2 regions of the Cronobacter malonaticus LMG 23826 genome follow, and region 2 is predicted to be linked to the other one. Evidence: predicted binding sites of a transcription regulator. Region 2 holds the regulator's gene; the other holds the start of a gene.
The links. The regulator PhoB, encoded in region 2, activates phosphate uptake and scavenging genes when phosphate is short. The targets are predictions, from matches to a motif close to CTGTCATAAAACTGNCNNAT.

Region 1 (4,721 bases), 1.8 Mb from region 2:
GCCTTCCCAGGCACAGAGCGGTACGCCGAACCAGAATGGTACGGCAAACCAGGGCACTGCGCCTGCGGCGACTAACGCGCCATCCCAGCAGTAAGTGAAAAACCCGCCATCTGGCGGGTTTTTTAATCCTGACGCAGCACTTTGCGCCCGTAATCCAGCAGCGCGTCGGTGACTTTGCGCATCATCCGGCTTTCCGGCGCGAAGCGGTGCCAGAAAAGCATCCGGCGCTGGTACAGCCCAGGCGTAAGATCGATAAGCTCACCGCTTTGCAGCTCTTTTTCTATCTGCAGATGCGGGATCATACAGCAGGTCGTGCCCTGGCGAGCCAGCTGTACGAAGGCTTCTGACGAGTTAACGATGTGGCAGGGCACACTGCCCGGCGGCAGATCGAAATTCTGCTGTAAAAACGCCTGATGCATATCATCCAGATGGTCGAACGCGACGGCGGGCGCTTTCAGGAGCGACGCGCGCGTCACGCCGTTCGGAAAGTAGCGATCGGCAAAAGGTTTCGAGGCGACGAAGAGATAGTCCAGCGCGCCCAGCTGATCGACAAGGCAGCTTGGCAGCGCCTGCGGCTGAATACTCACCGCGCCGACCACTTCACCGCGGCGCAGCCGCTCCTGGGTGCGGGTTTCATCTTCCACCTGCAAATTGAGACGCACCGGCGAATCCGCCAGCACGGGGGCAAGAGCAGGCAAAAGCCAGGTCGCGAGACTGTCGGCGTTGACCGCGAGCGACAGCAGCAGCGGCGTCGAACCTGTCTGTTCATCGCCCAGCCACTCTTCTTCCAGCAGTTCAACCTGGCGCAGCAGAGCCAGCAGCTTTTGCCCTTGCTCGGTCGGGCGCGGCGGTACGGTGCGCACCAGCAGCGGCTGGCCGAAGGTGTTTTCCAGCTGTTTAATACGTTGTGACACGGCGGACTGCGTAATACACAGCTTTTGTGCGGCACGCTCAAACCCGCGCTCTCTTATTACCGCATCCAGCGCCTGTAGTGTTCGGTAGTCCGGGCGTTTCATCTCTCTGGTGTGCTCCCTGTCTCGTTATGTTCCGCACTATGACATAAATTTGCACCGGATACAGACCCAAACGCAAACATCGGAGCTGTGCCGCAGAATGACTCCCCCATTGCGTGGCGGGTTGTTTTATAATGCGGCACAGTTTTTACACCACAGGCAAAACTCTCATGACGCAGGATGAACTTAAAAAAGCCGTCGGCTGGGCCGCACTGAAGTATGTCGAGCCGGGCACGATTGTCGGCGTAGGCACAGGCTCCACCGCCGCGCATTTTATCGACGCGCTGGGCACCATGAAAAACGAGATTGAAGGCGCGGTTTCCAGCTCTGACGCCTCCACCGCGAAGCTTAAAAGCTTAGGCATTACCGTTTTCGATCTTAATGAAGTGGATTCTCTGGGCATCTATGTCGATGGCGCAGATGAAATCAACGGCCAGATGCAGATGATCAAAGGCGGCGGCGCGGCGCTGACGCGCGAGAAAATCATCGCGTCGGTGGCGCAAAAGTTCATCTGTATCGCGGATGCGTCCAAACAGGTGGATGTGCTTGGCACTTTCCCGCTACCGGTGGAAGTGATCCCGATGGCCCGCAGCGCGGTCGCGCGTCAGCTGGTGAAGCTCGGCGGACGCCCGGAGTATCGCCAGGGTGTGGTGACGGATAACGGCAACGTTATTCTGGACGTTTACGGTTTAACCATTCTCGACCCGATCGCGCTGGAGAACGCCATTAACGGCATTCCGGGCGTCGTCACCGTCGGCTTGTTTGCCAACCGCGGCGCGGATGTGGCGCTCATCGGCACCGCCGATGGCGTGAAAACCATTGTAAAATGATCTGACTGGGGCGCTCCGGCGCCCCTACGGTTAAAAAAATTCCCCTGCGTTAAATTTGGTGACATCTCTCACATTTTTGTTTCCATCCTGTTAATCCTTCCGTCATATTTCTGCCCTGCAACATTTTCTTCTGCCTTTTATCTCTGCGTGATGTTTCTTCAACGTCGTGACGCAAACGTTCATATTGCCGGGAACGCAAATTTTGATATGTTGGCAGAAGGCTGGCTTATTTCAGCTTCATAACAGTTCAGACAAGACAGGGTCGGGAAATGGCAAAAGTATCGCTGGAGAAAGACAAAATTAAATTCTTGCTGGTGGAAGGGGTTCACCAGAAAGCCATCGATAGCCTGCGTGCCGCAGGTTATACCAATATCGAATACCACAAGGGCGCGCTTGACAGCGAACAGCTGAAAGCGTCCATCCGCGATGCGCACTTTATCGGCCTGCGATCCCGTACTCATCTGACTGAAGAGATTTTTGCCGCGGCGGAAAAACTGGTGGCGGTCGGCTGCTTCTGCATCGGCACCAACCAGGTGGATCTGGACGCGGCGGCGAAGCGCGGCATTCCGGTCTTTAACGCGCCGTTCTCCAACACCCGCTCGGTGGCCGAGCTGGTGATTGGCGAGCTGTTGCTGCTGCTGCGCGGCATTCCTGAAGCGAACGCTAAAGCGCATCGCGGCATCTGGAACAAACTGGCGACCGGCTCGTTTGAAGCGCGTGGTAAAAAACTCGGCATTATCGGCTACGGCCATATCGGCACCCAGCTCGGTATCCTCGCGGAATCGCTGGGGATGAATGTCTTTTTCTACGATATCGAAAGCAAGCTGCCGCTCGGTAACGCCACGCAGGTGCAGCATCTCTCCGATCTGCTCAATATGAGCGACGTAGTGAGCCTGCACGTGCCGGAAAACGCGTCCACCAAAAATATGATTGGTGCCGAAGAGCTGGCGCTGATGAAGCCCGGCGCGCTGCTGATCAACGCCGCGCGCGGTACGGTGGTCGATATCCCGGCGCTGTGCGAGGCGCTCTCCAGCAAACATCTGGCCGGTGCCGCGATTGACGTTTTCCCGGTCGAGCCTGCGACCAACAGCGATCCGTTTAACTCGCCGCTGTGCGAGTTCGACAACGTGATCCTGACGCCGCACATCGGCGGTTCCACCCAGGAAGCGCAGGAAAATATCGGTCTGGAAGTGGCGGGCAAACTGGCGAAATACTCCGACAACGGCTCTACGCTCTCGGCGGTGAATTTCCCGGAAGTTTCTCTGCCGCTGCACGGTGGCAGCGTCAGCCGTCTGCTGCATATTCATGAAAACCGCCCGGGCGTGCTGACCGCCATCAACCAGATCTTCGCCGAGCAGGGCGTCAACATCGCGGCGCAGTATCTGCAAACCACGCCGCAGATGGGTTATGTGGTGATTGATGTGGATGCGCCGGAAGATGTCGCGTACAACGCGCTGCAAAGCATGAAAGCGATTCAGGGCACGATCCGCGCGCGTCTGCTGTACTGATGCGATAAGGCCGGGCATTTTACCCGGCCTGCTGAAACCGATGTTGAGCCGGGTTAGCGTAAGCGACCCGGCTTTTTATTTCACCAGCGCCATATTTTCGTTGGCGTCACCACCACTGGCAGTGGAATGTCCCACTCCTGCACCGGCAGGCTTTCCACCTGCTGGCAGTCGTGCGCGTAGCCGACCGGCAAGAATCCATGCGCGCGCCAGTTTTGCAGCGTGCGGTCGTAAAAACCGCCGCCCATGCCGAGGCGCTGCCCAGTGCGGTCAAACGCCACCAGCGGCGTGATAAGCACGTCGAGACGGTCTAACGGCAGCACATGGCGCACATCCAGCGCAGGCTCAAGAATTTTCAGACGATTCGTGGCGAGCAGGCTGTCTGGCAGGTAACGCAAAAACAGCAAATTGCCGGGACTGAAAGGATGAAGTACAGGCAGATACACCTGTTTTCCGGCGCGCCACAGCCCTTCGATCAGCGGACGGGTATCGAGTTCGCCATCAAAAGAGAGAAACACCGCCACGCTTTTCGCTTCCACCACCGGAGCGAAGCCCAGCATACGGGCGGCGGCCTGTTCGGCGAAATGCGCCTGCTGGTCAGCCGTCAACGCGCGACGCTTTTGGCGGATCTCTTTACGGATGTGTTGACGAAGGTCTGATGTAACGGGAAGTTCTGTCATGGTAGTAGAAGAAGGGGAATCTCCGAGATGCCGCCGCAGGCTGTAACCCTTGAACCCGCGGTTCAAGGTGAATGCGTCGTCACGGTTTTCAGGCTTCTCGGACGAACCGAGCATGCTCACCAACCGTGGAGCGTCACATTCTGTTTTTTTGAAATATCGGCTCAGGGGACTGGCCCGCTTGCGAACATCTCAGAGAAATTTTTTGCTTCACGGTCACTCTACCATAGTAGACCCTGAAGCGTTATTCAAACTTAGGCTCCGCTCTTTCGCTTATGCGACCTTGCTCAAGTAATGCTTGCTCAATGGTCTGCTGGAGCATCCGGATACGCTGTTCCATGTTGGCCGCGTAGTCACGGGTTTTCACTTTTTCCTGAGCCAGCTCATAACAGATGTTTAATGCTGCGATGAAAACTAACTGCTCAGTATTGGTGACTCTAGTGCGAACTTTCAGATCTTGCAACCGTTGATTCAGCTCGTCCGCAGCCTGATTCAGTGCATCTCGCTGTTCAGGCGGACAATTCACCCGCAGTGAACGCCCAAAAATTTGGATATCGACTGGTTGTGCAGACATTCCACTTTCCTGCTGTTGACTCGCCAACCATTCGCGCCGGGGCTGCGAAGGGGCGACACTATAGCTACCCTGATATGAAGACACAAGCCCTTTTCTGGTATCACCAGGGCACGAAGTGGTAG
Region 2 (4,721 bases):
CGCGCGTCATCAGGTCATTCTGGCTTTGCGACAGCGCGTTCAGGCGCGGCGTGCGGTGGTAGAGCGCAAGGCAGATGGCATCCAGCAGCGTGGTTTTGCCCGCGCCGGTCGGGCCGGTGATCGCGAACAGCCCGTTGCTCGCGAACGGTTCGGCGGTAAAGTCGATTTTCCATTCGCCTTTCAGCGAGTTCAGGTTTTTTAGCCGTAGAGTTAAGATTTTCATGCCTCATCCTCCTCGTGCAGGCTCTCCAGCGTGCGGGCGAAGAGCGTGCGCAGGCGCGCTTTCTCCGGCTCCTCAAACGCCTCCAGTTCAAGGCGTCGTTCAAACACCTCTTCCGGCCCCAGCTCGCTAAGCGTTTCGGTGCTGAGCGTGCCGAGCGCGCGCGCGCGCATTTCGCGGCTGCGGCGCAGCAGAACGACCTCCACCGGCAGGCTTTCGGTGAGCACGCTTATCTGGCGGTGCATATCATGCAGAAATTCAGCGGTGTCGATTTCGATATCGAGCCAGACTTTCGGCTCGTCCGGCGCGTCGCGCCACTGTTCGAGCTGCGCGGTAATGGACTCCAGGCTGCCTTTCAGCACCGCCAGCGGCTGGCTGACCGGCACCGGCAGGGCCGTGACGTCGCGCAGTTTGCCATCGGCAAACTCCACCAGATAAACGCTTTTCTCTTTGCCGGTTTCATCAAAGCTCAGCGCAATCGGCGAGCCGCTGTAGCGGATATGCTCGCAGCCCGCCACTTTCTGGGCGCGGTGAATATGCCCGAGCGCAATGTAATCGGCGGGGGGAAAGCGGTCTGCGGGGAAGGCGTCGAGCGTGCCTATATAAATGTCGCGTACCGCGTCACTTTTGGTTACGCCAACGGTGGTCAGATGGCCGGTCGCGATAATCGGCAGGTTACGCTCGCCGCGAAGCTGGCAGGCGGCCTCATAGCTCTGTTGATAGTGCAGGCTGATGGCCTCCAGCAGTTGCTGCTGCTTTTCACGGCCCGACTGCCCGCCAAGGCTTCGCAGCACGTCGCGCGGGCGCAAAAACGGCACCGGACAGAGCACCGCGCCAGGTTCGCCGTCGCGGCGGTATAAAAGCGTGGCCTGCGTTTCTGGCGTAAGCTGCGCGCTGGCGATAACGTGGGTATTGAGGCAGGCCAGCAGTTCGCGGGATTCATTGAGCGTCGCCACCGAATCGTGGTTGCCGCCGAGCACGATAAGCGGGCAGTTCGCCGCCTGGAGTTTGACCACAAAGCGGTTATAGAGCTCACGCGCATAGCTTGGCGGCGCGCCGGTATCGAAGATGTCGCCCGCGACGATAATCGCATCTACCTGATGCGCAACCGCTGCCTCCAGCAGCCAGTCGAGAAAGGCTTCATGTTCGGCGGCGCGGCTTTTGGCGTAAAAATTTTGACCAAGATGCCAGTCTGAGGTATGCAGAATACGCATGGGATGCCCTGTGGCGAAAAAGCGAGAAGGGGATTATAAACATCCAGTACGGCGGGTGTCCTGTTTCGTCGCGCCGCCGGGTTTAACCGCCTGCGCTGACAGGTCATCTTACGGTCATCTTTTTCATAAATCTGTCATAAATCTGACGCATAATGGCGCCGCATAACATACTGTTTACTTTATTTAACAGGGCGAATCATGGCGAGACGTATTCTGGTCGTTGAAGATGAAGCACCTATCCGCGAGATGGTGTGTTTCGTACTGGAACAAAACGGCTTCCAGCCGGTGGAAGCGGAAGATTATGACAGTGCGGTGAATCAACTCAATGAGCCGTGGCCCGATCTGATTCTGCTGGACTGGATGCTGCCCGGCGGATCGGGGATCCAGTTTATTAAACATATCAAACGCGAAGCGCTGACCCGTGAGATCCCTGTGGTGATGCTGACCGCGCGCGGCGAAGAAGAAGATCGCGTGCGTGGCCTGGAGACCGGGGCTGACGATTACATTACCAAACCGTTCTCCCCGAAAGAGCTGGTGGCGCGTATTAAAGCGGTCATGCGTCGTATCTCGCCAATGGCCGTTGATGAAGTTATCGAAATGCAGGGCTTAAGCCTCGATCCGTCATCGCACCGCGTGATGACCGGCGAAAACCCCCTCGATATGGGGCCGACCGAATTCAAGCTGTTACACTTCTTTATGACGCACCCGGAGCGCGTTTATAGCCGCGAACAGCTGCTGAATAACGTCTGGGGCACCAATGTGTATGTGGAAGATCGCACCGTGGATGTGCATATCCGCCGCCTGCGTAAGGCGCTGGAGCAGAGTGGTCATGACAGAATGGTTCAGACGGTGCGCGGTACGGGTTATCGGTTCTCAACCCGTTTTTAAACCCAAAACAGGAGTGTGACGCGTGCTGGAACGGCTGTCATGGAAAAGACTGGTGCTGGAGCTGTTGCTCTGCTGTATCCCGGCGCTGGTGCTCGGGGCGATATTCGGCTATCTGGCATGGTTTTTACTGGCGGCGGTGACCGGATTGCTTATCTGGCATTTCTGGAATCTGCTGCGACTCTCCTGGTGGCTGTGGGTGGATCGCAGCATGACGCCGCCGCCCGGCAGCGGGAGCTGGGAGCCGCTGCTCTACGGCCTGCACCAGATGCAGTTGCGCAATAAAAAACGCCGCCGCGAACTAGGTAATCTTATCAAACGCTTTCGCAGCGGCGCGGAATCCCTGCCGGACGCCGTGGTGCTGACCACGGAAGAGGGCGTCATCTTCTGGTGTAACGGCCTTGCGCAACAGCTTCTCGGCCTGCGCTGGCCGGACGATAACGGCCAGAACATCTTAAACCTGCTGCGCTACCCGGAATTCACCAGCTATCTGCGCGGCAAGGAGTTCAACCGGCCATTGCATCTGGTGCTTAACAACGGGCGTCATCTTGAGTTTCGCGTCATGCCGTACAGCGAAGATCAACTGTTAATGGTGGCGCGCGACGTCACGCAGATGCACCAGCTCGAAGGCGCGCGGCGCAACTTCTTCGCCAACGTCAGCCATGAGTTGCGCACGCCGCTCACCGTGTTGCAGGGGTATCTGGAGATGATGCACGAGCAGACGCTCGAAGGGCCGCTGCGGGAAAAAGCGCTACACACTATGCGCGAGCAGACTTACCGCATGGAAGGGCTGGTGAAACAGCTACTCACGCTCTCGAAAATCGAGGCGGCGCCCGCGATGCAGCTTAACGAAACCATCGACGTGCCGATGATGCTGCGGGTGGTGGAGCGCGAAGCGCAGACGCTGAGCCAGCAGAAGCATACTTTTACGTTTGAGGTCGATCCGCAGCTCAAAGTGCTTGGCAATGACGAGCAGTTGCGCAGCGCGATTTCAAACCTGGTCTATAACGCGGTCAACCATACGCCCGAGGGCACGCACATCACCGTGCGCTGGGAGCACGTGGCGAACGGGGCGCGCTTTAGCGTGGCGGACACCGGGCCAGGGATTGCCGCGGAGCATATTCCGCGCCTCACCGAGCGGTTCTATCGTGTTGATAAGGCGCGCTCGCGCCAGACAGGCGGGAGTGGGCTGGGGCTTGCGATTGTGAAACATGCGCTGACGCACCACGATGCGCGTCTGGAGATTGAAAGTACGCCTGGCAAAGGCACCACGTTTTCGTTCCTCCTGCCGGAGCGATTAATTGTCTCCGCGCCCGCTAAAGCGCTTTCTGACATTTAGTTCGTCAACCTTTCTTTCCAGGGCCAGCCATAAGCTGGCCTTATTCATTTTTTCGCCGCCTCTGAACGTTTTTTTCAGCGTTTGACGCTTTTTTGCTCGCGCGAATCGCCGGAGGTTTTTTACGATTTCAGATTTTATCACTACCCTGAAACTTAGATCTGGCATAAAGGTCTGGTTTTACGATCCCGTCTTGCCTTTAAACGTTATAAGCGTTTAAATTGCGCCCCTGCTATTGCCAGACCGACTGTTTTTACCTGGTAAATCGAAAAACAATTCTTCGCCAGCGTAATCGGGAAGCATATCCCGCTGTCAGCTCTGCAAATAGCCGCGTTTTCGTCAGGTGACTGGCGGTAAAAAATTATTCAATTTCAACACCACATCCACAGGCAGTAAATCTTATGACCCATCGTTTAAAATCGCGCGACATTATCGCACTGGGGTTTATGACCTTTGCGCTGTTCGTCGGCGCGGGCAATATCATTTTCCCTCCTATGGTTGGTTTGCAGGCCGGTCCGCATGTCTGGACGGCGGCGATCGGCTTTCTTATTACCGCCGTGGGTCTGCCTGTGCTGACCGTGGTGGCGCTGGCGAAAGTCGGCGGTGGCGTTGACAGCCTGAGCCATCCGATTGGCCGCGTCGCGGGCATTCTGCTGGCGACGGTGTGTTATCTGGCCGTCGGGCCGCTGTTCGCGACGCCGCGCACCGCGACCGTGTCGTTTGAAGTTGGCATTGCGCCGCTCACCGGCGACGGCGCGCTGCCGCTGCTCATCTACAGCCTGGTCTATTTCGCGCTGGTGATTCTGGTGTCGCTCTATCCGGGCAAACTGCTGGATACCGTGGGCAACTTCCTGGCCCCGCTGAAAATCATCGCGCTGGTGGTGCTGTCGGTGGCGGCGATTGTCTGGCCGGCGGGCGATATCAGCGTGGCGACAGACGCCTATCAGAAAGCGGCGTTTTCTAACGGCTTCGTGAATGGTTATCTGACGATGGATACGCTCGGCGCGATGGTGTTCGGGATTGTTATCGTCAACGCGGCGCGTTCACGCGGCGTGTCTGATTCTCG

Region 1: serA (phosphoglycerate dehydrogenase) is a predicted target of PhoB. The motif match lies at 2,070-2,089, and genes of this name have one in related genera.

Annotation. Positions count from the first base shown of each region.
Region 1 covers NZ_CP013940.1:604,789-609,509, forward strand. Annotated here, with positions in the region: gene AFK66_RS02855 (oxidative stress defense protein) at 1-94, shown strand, start outside; gene argP (DNA-binding transcriptional regulator ArgP) at 123-1,016, opposite strand; gene rpiA (ribose-5-phosphate isomerase RpiA) at 1,184-1,843, shown strand; gene serA (phosphoglycerate dehydrogenase) at 2,113-3,351, shown strand; gene AFK66_RS02875 (5-formyltetrahydrofolate cyclo-ligase) at 3,432-4,028, opposite strand; RNA gene ssrS (6S RNA) at 4,044-4,227, opposite strand; gene zapA (cell division protein ZapA) at 4,270-4,599, opposite strand.
Region 2 covers NZ_CP013940.1:3,078,854-3,083,574, reverse strand. Annotated here, with positions in the region: gene sbcC (exonuclease subunit SbcC) at 1-223, opposite strand, end outside; gene sbcD (exonuclease subunit SbcD) at 220-1,434, opposite strand; gene phoB (phosphate response regulator transcription factor PhoB) at 1,633-2,322, shown strand; gene phoR (phosphate regulon sensor histidine kinase PhoR) at 2,345-3,658, shown strand; gene brnQ (branched-chain amino acid transporter carrier protein BrnQ) at 4,057-4,721, shown strand, end outside.